Regions from separate parts of the Marinobacter sp. C1S70 genome, predicted to be linked through region 2. Evidence: predicted binding sites of a transcription regulator. Region 2 holds the regulator's gene; the other holds the start of a gene.
What was found. The regulator sigma-54, encoded in region 2, starts transcription at its own class of promoters, with help from an activator protein. The targets are predictions, from matches to a motif close to ANTGGCATNNANNTTGCTNT.

Region 1: glnA (glutamate--ammonia ligase) is a predicted target of sigma-54. The motif match lies at 3,628-3,647, and genes of this name have one in related genera.

The regions. Positions count from the first base shown of each region.
Region 1 is NZ_AXBW01000028.1:36,880-43,363, forward strand. It holds gene ntrC (nitrogen regulation protein NR(I)) at 1-28, opposite strand, end outside; gene glnL (nitrogen regulation protein NR(II)) at 25-1,125, opposite strand; gene Q669_RS09390 (DUF4124 domain-containing protein) at 1,369-1,893, opposite strand; gene glnA (glutamate--ammonia ligase) at 2,090-3,493, opposite strand; gene typA (translational GTPase TypA) at 3,887-5,698, shown strand; gene pip (prolyl aminopeptidase) at 5,818-6,484, shown strand, end outside.
Region 2 is NZ_AXBW01000027.1:11,204-17,687, forward strand. It holds gene lptB (LPS export ABC transporter ATP-binding protein) at 1-283, shown strand, start outside; gene Q669_RS09035 (RNA polymerase factor sigma-54) at 472-2,001, shown strand; gene hpf (ribosome hibernation promoting factor) at 2,075-2,383, shown strand; gene ptsN (PTS IIA-like nitrogen regulatory protein PtsN) at 2,472-2,942, shown strand; gene rapZ (RNase adapter RapZ) at 2,997-3,881, shown strand; gene Q669_RS09055 (HPr family phosphocarrier protein) at 3,888-4,157, shown strand; gene mgtE (magnesium transporter) at 4,249-5,610, shown strand; gene yjgA (ribosome biogenesis factor YjgA) at 5,628-6,152, shown strand; gene Q669_RS09070 (carbon-nitrogen hydrolase family protein) at 6,153-6,484, opposite strand, start outside.

The DNA of each region.
Region 1 (6,484 bases), on a different contig from region 2:
TAATCCAGACGTTTGCCGGTTGGCTCATTTGCTGTCCTCCAGAGGCAGGAAGATGATGAAATCGGTTCTTCCGGGCTCACTCTCGCACTCCACCAGCCCCCGATGCTGGCCGATGATGCTTTGGGTAATGGAAAGGCCGAGTCCGGTACCCAAGGCCCGACCACTGATCATGGGGTAGAAGATGTTCTGCAACAGCTCCGGCGGGATGCCCGGGCCGTTATCGATGATGTCGACCCGGCACACCAGCCGGTGGCGACGATGGCCGATGGTGAACTGCCGCAAGGCCCGGCTGCGAAAGGTAATGGTGGGCGTTGCTGAACGCCCGCTTGCGGCTTCGTTTTCGAACGCCGCCTCCATGGCGTTGCGGGCGATGTTCAGGAAAGCCTGGATCAGTTGCTCTTTGTCGCCGGGAAACTCCGGGATACTGGGATCGTAGTCGCGTCTCAGGCGAACCCGGCCTTTGCTTTCGGCTTCAATCAGGGTGCGGACCCGCTCCAGAATTTCGTGGATATTGGTGGGCGCAATCTTCAGGGCTTTGTTCGGGCCGAGCATGCGATCCACCAGGCTGCGCAGACGGTCCGCCTCGTCGATAATCACACGGGTATACTCACGCTGGTCGTCGTCTGAAAGCTCACGGTCCAGCAGTTGCGCCGCGCCACGGATGCCGCCCAGCGGGTTCTTGATCTCGTGGGCCATGCCCCGCACCAGGATACGCGTGGTCTCCTGTTGCGAGATGATGTCTTCTTCCCGGCTGATACGCATGAGTCTGTCTCGGGGCTGGATCTCGATCAGCAGTTCGGTCGGGTCCAGGCTGATGGGAGTCACCGAGTAATCCACCGTCAGTCTGGCACCGCTGATCAAGGCAAATTCAGCTTCCCGGCGGGTGTAGGACTGGCCGTTCTCCACTGCGGCATGCAGAGTGGTCAAGGCATCTTCGGAATCCACCAGAACCTCCTGTAAGGGGAGGCCATGGCTTCGGGTCATACTGGTTTCAAACAGGCTCTCGGCGGCGGGGTTGAGGTAACGGATAGCCAGATCATCGCCAAGTACCAGTACTGCGGTTGTCAGACTGTCCAGAATGCTCTTGTAACTGCTTCCGGATGTGGTGACTGGATGGGATGGCATGCGTTGCTTCCGTTCTCGACTCATTGGTTGTATCCCTGTGGCTGCAAAAAGCGAACCAGTTTTGTGATGTCGGGTAGCCAATGGGCAAGGGTCGGGCAGAGCGGGCGCAGCGGCCGGTGCGTGCTGCTGTAGCTTGGTGCAGTAGTGAACGGTCAGGCGACAGGCAGCCCGGATTTTGCCCCTTGGCTGCCCAAAGTATGGTCACAACATGGTGCAATTGCACCATGGTGGTGCAGATAAGATTTAGTTGAGAACGGATGGGCGGTGAATCGTGAAGGTAATTGAATTGCCGGATTTCACGCGTACTCCGTTTTCATCGACAATATGAACGCCCGCATTGTGAGTGCCCCGGTCGATATTGCTGACGGCTACTGAGCCTGAGCTGCTTTGCCCGACCGGTTGTCCATCCAGGGTCACTTCAAATTTATGGCCCCGCTTCAGCGGTGGTGTACTTTGAACCTCGAAAGTGACGTTGCCGTTGCCGCTGTGAAAGGCCTGTTCATTGGCCGGATACTGGAATGAGACAGCCTGGTAGGCTGCGCCCTCACGTTCCACCCGCTCGCGGAGTTGTTCGGGTTCCTGAACCGCTTCCGGCTTGGGCAGGGTGATGGTGGTCACGGGCTTCACCTGGACCTCTTCACCGCCTTCCATGGGTTCGTCGGAAAAGGTGACGTTGCCATAGGCGTCAACGTGGCGGTAGACCTCGCTATGTGCTGTGGTCGAAGCCAGCATCAGCAGGCCAGCGGCGAGTACGAACGGTGCTTTCATGGCGATAACCTGTGGTAATGAACTGCTTTGATTATCGATTGCGGGCAAGGTCATTTCAATGTTGTGGCCTGCTTCCTTGGTTACATATCGTTAAGGGCGTGGGTCTTGGTTAAGAACTGGGATTGAGGCCACAAAAAAGCCCCGCACGGGGCGGGGCTTCTGGTCTGCATAGTCTGCACCGAATTGGTGCAGGGCTTTAGCAGGAGTAGTACAGATCGAACTCGACCGGGTGAGTGGTCATGTTCAGACGCTCGACTTCGCCACGCTTCAGGTCGATGTAGCCTTTGATCATGTCTTCGGTGAACACGCCGCCACGGGTCAGGAACTCGTGGTCTGCTTGCAGGCAGTCCAGGGCCTCGGACAGAGTCTCGGCAACCTTCGGAATGTTCAGGGCTTCTTCCTTCGGCAGGTCATACAGATCCTTGTCCATGGCATCGCCAGGGTGGATCTTGTTCTGGATACCGTCCAGGCCGGCCATCATCAGGGCAGCAAAGGCCAGGTACGGGTTAGCGGCCGGATCCGGGAAGCGCACTTCAATACGACGAGCTTTCGGGCTGTTCACGTACGGAATACGGATGGAGGCAGAACGGTTACGGGCAGAGTAGGCCAGCATAACCGGTGCTTCATAGCCCGGAACCAGGCGCTTGTAGCTGTTGGTGGCCGGGTTGGTGAAGGCGTTGATGGCCTTGGCATGCTTGATCACACCGCCGATGTAGTACAGGGCTGCTTCGCTCAGGCCCGCGTAGCTGTCGCCGGCAAACAGGTTCTTGCCGTCTTTGCTCAGGGACATATGAACGTGCATACCGGAGCCGTTGTCACCCACAACCGGCTTGGGCATGAAGGTGGCGGTCTTGCCGTAGGCGTGAGCTACGTTGTGCACGCAGTACTTCAGGATCTGAACTTCGTCTGCTTTGCGGGTCAGGGTGTTGGCGCCAACACCGATTTCACACTGGCCAGCGGTGCCCACTTCGTGGTGGTGAACTTCAATTTCCAGGCCCATGGATTCCATGGCGGCACACATGGCACCACGCAGGTCGTGCAGGCTGTCGACCGGCGGAACCGGGAAGTAGCCGCCTTTTACGCCCGGGCGGTGGCCAATGTTGTTGCGGTCAAAGTCTTCACCGGAAACCCACGCGGCTTCTTCAGAATGGATGTGGTAAGAAGCGCCTTGCATGTCCACGTTCCATTTGACGGAATCGAACACGAAGAACTCAGGCTCCGGGCCGAACAGAGCGCCATCAGCGATGCCGGTGGACTTCAGGTATTCTTCGGCGCGACGGGCAACAGAACGGGGATCGCGCTCATAACCCTGCATGGTAGAAGGCTCTACAATGTTGCAGGTGATGTTGACGGTGGTTTCTTCGGTGAACGGGTCCAGAACGGCGGTTTCGTCGTCCGGCATCAGGATCATGTCGGATTCGTTGATGCCTTTCCAGCCGGCAATGGAGGAGCCGTCGAACATCTTGCCGTCAGCGAAAAAGTCTTCGTCCGCCTCGGTGGCGGGCAGGGTTACGTGCTGCTCTTTACCACGGCTGTCGGTGAAACGCAGGTCAATCCACTTGACTTCGTGTTCTTTGATCAAATCAATCGTCTTGGACATTGTGCATGCTCCGTAAGGTTTTACATGTTCGTTGTGCCGGATCGTTCAGTGTTCTGAGGCCCGATCTTTTTTCAGGTCAGGGAAGCTTACCAGAAGCTTGTGGTCCTTACCTTCACTATGCGGCTGCTTTGGCATAAGCAATCGGCTTGCCAGTTTTTGTCGGCTGCGCCAGAACAGCGCAGCGACAAGGCTTTCGGGCTAATGTGGCGCAGCTTTCTGGCCGAAGACCATGCTTATTGCACCACTGCAGTGCACCATGGTGGTGCAAGTTCTCTGATAACGCATAATTATGGTGCAAGCCCCGATTGGTTACATATTAGGCACTAATCTTCATATTATCGCCATGGACTTTTCGATATACTGCGCGCCGCTAATTTCTTCAGGATACCCGTTGTGATTGATAAGCTTAGAAACGTTGCCATTATTGCCCACGTTGACCATGGCAAGACCACCCTGGTTGACCAGCTGCTGCGCCAGTCTGGCACGCTGGATCGGAAAGAGCTCGAAAACGAGCGTGTAATGGACTCCAACGACCAGGAAAAAGAACGTGGCATTACCATTCTGGCAAAAAACACTGCTCTAAAATGGAAAGACTACGACATCAATATCGTAGACACCCCGGGCCACGCTGACTTTGGTGGTGAAGTAGAGCGTGTAATGAGTATGGTGGACAGTGTGCTGCTGGTGGTGGATTCCATCGACGGCCCCATGCCGCAAACCCGTTTCGTGACTCAGAAAGCTTTCGCAGCGGGCCTGAACCCGATTGTGGTCGTGAACAAAATTGACCGTCCGGGTGCCCGCCCGGATTGGGTGGTGGATCAGGTGTTTGACCTGTTCGACAACCTTGGTGCCACCGATGAACAGCTCGACTTCCCGATAGTCTATGCCAGTGCGCTGAACGGCATCGCCGGCATGGATCATGAGAATCTGGACGACAACATGGACGCTGTGTTCCAGGCCATTGTTGATCATGTGCCAGCGCCTTCGGTTGATCTGGATGGCCCGTTCCAGATGCAGATCTCCCAGTTGGACTACAACAGTTTCCTGGGTGTTATCGGTATCGGTCGCATTATGCGAGGTAAAGTGAAGACCAACACCCCGGTGGTGGCTATCGGTGCCGACGGCAAGAAGCGTAACGGTCGTATCCTGAAGATCATGGGCCACTCTGGCCTGCAGCGTGTGGAAGTTGAGGAAGCCCAGGCTGGCGACATTGTGTGCGTGAGTGGTCTGGACCAGCTGTTCATATCTGACACTCTTTGTGATCCCTCCAACGTAGAAGCCCTTCCGGCGCTGACCGTTGATGAGCCCACCGTATCCATGACGTTCCAGGTAAATGATTCACCGTTTGCCGGTAAAGAAGGCAAGTATGTGACCAGCCGGAACATCAAGGAGCGCCTGGAAAAAGAGCTACTGCACAACGTAGCGCTGCGGGTTGAAGAAGGCGACTCGGCCGACAAGTTCAAGGTATCCGGTCGTGGTGAGCTGCACCTGTCGGTTCTGATCGAGAACATGCGCCGCGAAAACTTCGAGCTGGCCGTGGGCCGGCCGGTGGTGGTCATCAAGGAAGTCGACGGCCAGAAGCAAGAGCCGTACGAAAACGTGATCATCGACATCGAAGAGCAGCACCAGGGCCCGATTATGGAGCAGATGGGGCTGCGCAAAGGTGACATGACTAACATGATCCCGGACGGCAAGGGCCGTATCCGCCTGGAATACACCATTCCGGCCCGTGGCCTGATCGGTTTCCGTAACACCTTCCTGACCATGACTTCCGGTACCGGCATCCTGACCTCCACCTTCAGCCACTACGGCCCGGTGAAGATGGGTGACGTAACCAGCCGTCAGAACGGTGTCATCGTTTCCATGGCCACCGGTACTGCGCTGACCTACTCCCTCGAAACTCTACAGAGCCGGGGTAAGCTGTTCCTGGACCCTGGCCAGGAAATCTATGAAGGCCAGCTCTGCGGTATCCATAGCCGTGACAACGACCTGGTGGTTAACCCCACCAAGGGCAAGAAGCTGGACAACATGCGTGCCTCTGGAAAGGACGAAGTGATCGGCCTGGTGCCGCCCATCAAGTTCACTCTGGAGCAGGCGCTGGAGTTTATCGACGATGATGAACTGGTTGAGGTGACGCCCAAGTCGATTCGTCTGCGCAAGAAGCTCCTGACCGAAAACGAGCGTAAGCGCGCTAACAAGAAGTAATCCCTCAGGGGCCGGGACATCGTTGTGAGGCGGTAAACGCTTCCGTCTGTTTTCCTGGCCCCTGTATTTTTCTCGCCTGTCTCAGCTAGACTGCCGTTATCCCCGAAACGGAGTTTTTCATGCTGACCCTCTATCCTGAAATCGAGCCCTACGCCCGCCACCGATTGGCGGTGGATCATCCCCATGAGCTGTACCTCGAGGAATCCGGCAATCCGGACGGAATTCCGGTGATTGTCTTTCATGGCGGGCCGGGTGGCGGTTGTGAGGACTACCACCGGCGCTTTTTCGATGCCGAACGTTTCCGGATTATTTTGCTGGATCAGAGGGGCGCCGGACGATCGACCCCGTTGGCCGAGCTGGAGGGTAACAGGACAGACAAACTGGTTGAGGATCTTGAAGCGGTTCGGCATTTTCTCGGCATCGATCGCTGGTTGCTGTTTGGGGGAAGCTGGGGCTCGACGCTAAGTCTGGTTTATGCCGAGACCCACCCTGACCGGGTTCTGGGGTTGGTGTTGCGGGGTATCTTTCTGTGTCGGCCCCGGGATATTCACTGGTTTTATCAGGACGGCGCCAGCCGGGTATTCCCGGATTACTGGCAGGATTACCTTGCCCAGATTCCGGAGGTGGAGCGCGACGATATGGTGGCGGCCTACTACCGGCGCCTGACCAGCGCTAATGAGCTGGAACAGATTCAGGCCGCGAAAGCCTGGTCCGTCTGGGAAGGGCGGTGCGCCACTCTGCATCCCAATCCCAAGGTGGTGGAGCATTTTGGGCATCCTCATGTGG
Region 2 (6,484 bases):
CGCCCGGGCGCTGGCCATGGAGCCCGCGTTTATCCTGCTGGACGAACCCTTCGCGGGCGTAGACCCTATCTCCGTCAGTGACATCAAGCACATTATCCGGCACCTGCGGGATAAAGGCATTGGCGTATTGATTACCGACCATAACGTTCGGGAAACCCTCGACATCTGCGAGAATGCCTACATCGTTTCCGGCGGCCACATCATCGCCTCCGGCAATGCCGAAGCCATTCTGGCAAACCAGCAGGTGAAAGAAGTATATCTGGGTGATGAGTTCCGGCTCTGACCTGATAAAACTGGGTTTATCCGAGGTCTGATTGTTTTGATGATCTGTAGCAAGTAAACTCGGCAAAAAACTTGCTTATACTGTTCACAGACAATGGCAAGTAACCAGCGTACAACATTTTTTTCGGCCTGTGCGCCGGCAAAGCAACAACCGGGATGCCCACGAGTTATGGATCTTGAGCCATGGTTATGAAAGCCTCATTACAGCTTAAGCTGGGCCAGAGTCTGACCATGACGCCCCAGCTGCAGCAGGCCATACGCCTGCTACAGCTTTCTACCCTCGATCTCCAGCAGGAAATCCAGCAGGCGCTGGAATCCAACCCAATGCTGGAAACCTCAGAGGACGATGAGCACCCTGAAGGCGACGAGCGCGAAGAGCACGAGCACAGTGAAGCTTCCAGCTCTGAGGCCAACCAGGACGACAGCCACCAGGACGCGAGCCCGGACTGGGACGAAACCGAGAACGGCCCTGACTGGTCGTCCGAGAACGATATTCCGGACAACATTCCCGATGATCTGCCAGTGGATACCGCCTGGGACGACATCTACCAGTCTGCCCCGGCTCCGGCCAGCAAAGGCGAAGACGAGCACGAATCGGATTTCGAAACCCGGAACTCGCCTACCGAAACCCTGCAGGATCACCTCGAGTGGCAGCTGAACCTGACGCCTCTGAGCGAGCGGGATCAGGCCATTGCCCACGCGCTGCTGGATGCTGTGGATGAGCGCGGCTACCTGACGTCTGACATTGAGGACATTCACGCAGGCCTGCTGGACGAAACCGAAGAAGACCCGTTGGAACTGGACGAAGTGGAAGCGGTACTCCACCGCCTGCAACACTTCGACCCGCCCGGCGTGTTCGCTCGGGATCTCCAGGAATGCCTGCTGATTCAGCTCAACCAGCTGCCACCGGATACCCCCTGGCTGCGCCAGGCGAGACTGGTGGTTACCCAGTTCCTGCACCTGCTTGGCAACCGGGACTACGCGCAACTGTTACGCCGCAGCCGGCTCAAGGAAGACCAGCTGAAACAGGTACTGGCCCTGATCACCAGCCTGAACCCTCGCCCTGGCGATGTCGTGGACCGGGCCGAACCGGATTACGTTATCCCGGACGTTATCGTACGCAAACACGAAGGCCGCTGGCGGGTTGAACTCAACCCGGAAATCGCTCCGCGTATCCGGGTGAATGCCAGCTACGCGTCACTGATCCGCCGGGCTGACAGCAGTGCCGATAACACCTACCTGCGCGACCAGCTGCAAGAAGCGAAATGGTTTATCAAGAGCCTGCAAAGCCGGAATGAAACCCTGCTGAAAGTGGCCACCCGCATCGTTGAACACCAGCAAGGGTTCCTGGATCAGGGCGAAGAAGCCATGAAGCCTCTGATCCTGTCTGACATTGCCCAGGCGGTGGAAATGCACGAGTCCACGATTTCCCGGGTTACCACCCAGAAGTACATGCACACGCCCCGCGGTATTTTTGAGCTGAAGTACTTTTTCTCCAGCCACGTCAGCACCGCCGAGGGCGGCGAATGCTCGTCTACAGCCATCCGGGCGATGATCAAGAAGCTGATTGCCGAGGAAACCCCGAAAAAGCCATTGAGCGATAGCAAAATTGCAGCCATGCTAGGGGAACAGGGAATCAACGTGGCGCGGCGTACCGTGGCCAAATACCGGGAGGCCATGCATATTCCTCCCTCGAACGAACGAAAACGCCTGGTTTAAACTTTCGCCGGTGCAAGATGCACTGGCACGCAAGCCGGCAAGCACGCCGGCAGTATGACAACAGGAGACGCCTATGCAACTCAACATTTCAGGCCATCACGTAGAACTGACTCCCGCTCTGAAGGATTACGTCAACACCAAGTTCGAGAAGCTGGAGCGTCACTTCGACCACATCAGTAACTGCCAGGTCACCCTGGAGGTCGAGAAGGTGCGCCAGATGGCGGAAGCCACGCTGCACGTGATTGGTGGTGAGATTCACGCAAAGGCAGAAAATGAGGACATGTACGCCGCAATCGACGCTCTGGTCGACAAGCTGGACCGTCAGATCCTCAAGCACAAGGAAAAGAACGTAGACCGGATGCACGGTAACGGCGGTCGCTGAAGCGCGAACCTTACCGGGTGTTTCATGAAACGAGCTGCGGCGGGGCTAACCGGCCGCAGCCTTTTTTTTACGGACATGCAGTCGATCCATGAGCGAGCCATCCCTGACCATCGACAATATTCTTGCCCCTGAACTGACCCTCTGTAAGGTGCCGGCCTCAAGCAAGAAACGTGTGCTGGAGTTCATCGCTGAACGGATTCACTTTCAGGATGAAATCCTCAGCGACACCCAGATCTTCAACAATCTGGTCTCCCGCGAACGGCTGGGCAGCACCGGTATCGGTGAGGGTATTGCCATCCCCCACTGCCGACTGGAAGGCCTGGACCGCGTCATCGGCGTGCTGATGACTCTGGAGGAACCGGTAGACTTTGATGCTATCGATAACCAGCCGGTAGATCTCGTGTTTGCACTGATCGTCCCCAAAGAAGCCACCAGTGAACACCTGGAATTACTGAGCCAGCTGGCGGAGCGCTTCAATGACAGCACTTTCTGCGCCCGGCTGCGCCAGAGTGAAGATCCCGCGACCCTTTACCAGCGTATGGCGGAGAGTAATCACTGAGATCAGCCTGATATCTGGACAGGCTGCCAGGCAGATTGAAGGAGAAACAGTCCCATGAAGCTGATTATCGTCAGTGGCCGATCCGGTTCCGGCAAGAGTACGGCCCTGCATGTGCTGGAAGACCTGGGATTCTACTGCATCGACAACCTGCCCATTGGCTTGCTGTTCCCGCTGACCCGAGAGGCGGCCACTCAGGAAGCGCCCGGCCGGCTGAAAAAAATGGCCGTCAGTATTGATGCCCGTAACCTGTCCGCCGAGCTGGCCAATTTTGAAACCATTTACCAGCAACTGAAGCAGACCGGTGTCGAGGTTGAAATCATTTTCCTGGATGCCGACGAACAGTCACTGCTGCAACGCTTTCACGCAACCCGCCGCAAGCATCCACTGAGCGATGACAAGACGTCTCTGCGGGAGGCAATCACCAACGAAAAGCAATTGCTGGAACCCCTGTCAAAGCTGGCCGATCTTTACGTCAACACGACCGGGCTCTCCATGTACGAGCTACGCGACATGATCAAGCAGCGCGTGGCCGGCCGCAAGGATCAGGAACTGGCACTGCTGTTCCAGTCCTTTGGCTTCAAGCACGGCGTGCCGGTGGATTCAGACTATGTCTTCGACGTACGCTGCCTGCCCAATCCATACTGGGACACCAGCCTGCGCAAACACACCGGCGTTGATCAGCCGGTCATCGAATTTCTGGAACGGGAACCGCTGACCCGTCAGATGGTGAATGACGTCACGGGCTTCCTGAATACCTGGCTGCCCTCGTTTGCCGACAGCAATCGTAGTTACATGACCATTTCCATCGGTTGCACCGGTGGCCAGCACCGCTCCGTTTATGTGTGTGAGCAGCTCGGGCGCTATTTCCGCGATCATTACCGTAATGTGCAGGTGCGCCACACCGAACTGCCACACCTTCAAGCCCGGGGAGAAATCTGAGCGCCTATGATTTGCCGCCCCATCACCATCATCAACAAACTCGGTCTGCATGCACGGGCTACAGCAAAGCTTGTGGCCACCGCTTCGAACTTTGACAGCAAGGTACGAATCCGGGGCAAAGGCCGGGACGTAGACGCCAAGAACATCATGCAGGTGATGATGCTGGCTGCCAGCCAGGGCACCGAAGTGGAACTGGTTGCCGATGGCCCGGACGAACAGGATGCCATCGACGCATTGACTGCCCTGATTGACGATTATTTTGGTGAAGGGGAATAACCTCCGGTTTCGTCATTCACCTACAATCCTTTCTCACGTGTGCCACCTAACTCCGCTATAATGCAAAGGTTTTCTGATCGCAGGTGGTTCAATGACCGACATTCTGGAAAAAAGCCAGGCCCGCCAACGCCTTCGCTCACTCAGTGAAGCGCTGGACAGTGGTGCCCTCAAGCAGGTGGCCCGCATTCTGAATGGCGGTCTGAGCCCCAGCGATATTGCTCACCTTCTGGAATCCTCGCCACCACGCCAACGGGCCCTGCTCTGGAACCTGGTCGACAAGCAGCTGGAAGGGGAAGTCCTCCAGTATCTTGGCGACGATATTCGTAGCTACTTCCTGAGCCAGCTGAACGCGCAGGAGCTGGCGGACATTCTGGAAGATTTCGAGTCGGATGACCTGGCCGACTTGCTTCAGCAATTGCCGGACACGGTGATCCAGGAAGTCCTGGACACCATGGACGAGCAAGACCGTCAGCGGGTCGAGGAAGTCCTCGCTTACCCGGAGGACACTGCTGGCGGCCTGATGAACACCGACACCATCACGGTTCGGCCGGACATCAGCATCGACGTTGTGTTGCGCTACCTGCGCCGTCACCGCAGCCTGCCCCCGATGACCGACAGCCTGATTGTGGTCAGCCGTCGGGACGAGTTTATCGGCATGCTGCCCATTACCCGGATGCTGGTATCCAATCCCGCGGCTACCGTTCGGGAAGTGATGGACACGGACATTGAACCCATTCCCGTGTCCCTGTCCGACACCAAGGTCGCCACTCTGTTCGAACGCTACGACCTGATTTCTGCCCCTGTGGTGGATGAGACCAACAAGCTGCTGGGCCGGATCACCATCGATGACGTGGTCGACGTTATCCGTGAGGACGCAGACCATTCCCTGATGAGTATGGCTGGTCTGGATGAAGACGAGGACACCTTTGCCCCGGTGATGAAGACCACCCGCCGGCGCGCGGTCTGGCTGGGCATCAATCTGATCACGGCCTTTACCGCATCGGCCGTGATTGGACTGTTTGAAGACACTATTGCCAAAGTCGTTGCACTGGCCGTACTGATGCCAATTGTGGCCAGCATGGGCGGCATTGCCGGTAGCCAGACTCTGACCCTGGTGATCCGGGGTATGGCCGTTGGCCAGATCAGCGGTGCCAACGTGGGCTGGCTGCTGAACCGTGAGTTTCTGTCCGGGGTACTGAACGGCCTGCTGTGGGCGGTGGTGGTTGCCACCGCCGCGGTGGTCTGGTTCCAGGACTGGCTGATTGGTGCCATCATCGCGGCGGCACTGGTGATTAACCTGGTGGCGGCGGCGCTGGTGGGCACCGTCTTGCCGCTGTTCCTGAAATCCCGGAACATTGACCCGGCCCTGGCCGGCAGTGTGATACTCACCACCGTAACCGACGTTGTCGGCTTCATGGCCTTCCTGGGACTGGCCACCATTTTCTATGCCTGAGCAACCTGTGACCTACCATGACTGACCAATTTGACGACGAATTCCAGGACGACCTTGGCCCCAGCAAATCGCAGCTGAAGCGCGAAATGCACGCGCTTCAGGATCTGGGCAAACGCATGCTGGACCTGAACGACGAACAGCTGGCCACCCTGAGCATCAGCGAGACCCTGAAAGCGGCGATCATTGAATCACGCCGGATTCCCCAGCGTGAGGCCCGCCGGCGACACTTGCAGTACATTGGTAAGGTGTTGCGCCAGGAGGACGACCCCGAAGCTATTGGCCGTGCCATCGACGCCTTCCACGCTGGCAGCGAAGAGCATACCCGCCGACACCATCTCGCCGAGCGCTGGCGCGACCGGATGATTTCCGAAGGTGACAAGGTGGTAGGAGAGTTTATTGATTACTGCCCTTCAGCGGATGTACAGCACCTGCGCAATCTGGTGCGCAATGCCCGCAAGGAAGTCGAAAAAGGCAAGAATACCGGTCAGGCCCGGAAGCTGTTCCGGGCTCTGCGGGAATGGATCGACGACGCCGAGCAGTAATCAGAGCCGCCGGTGCTCCCAAACGGGCATACGGCTTCGCAACTGATGCAGCTGCTCCAGGTCCAGATCGGCGCAAGCCATGCCTGGGCCTTCATCGAACTCACTGACGACCTTACCCCAGGGATCGCAGATCAGGCTGTGGCCATAGGTTCTTCGCCGGCTACTGTTCTGCCCCCCTTGCCCCGGCGCCACCACCCAAACCTGGTTTTCAATGGCGCGGGCGCGTATCAGGGCGTGCCAATGGGCATTGCCCGTCTGCCAGGTAAAGGCGCTGGGCAGGCAGACCCATTCGGCGCCCTGCTCTCTCAAGGCCCGGAACAGTTCTGGAAAGC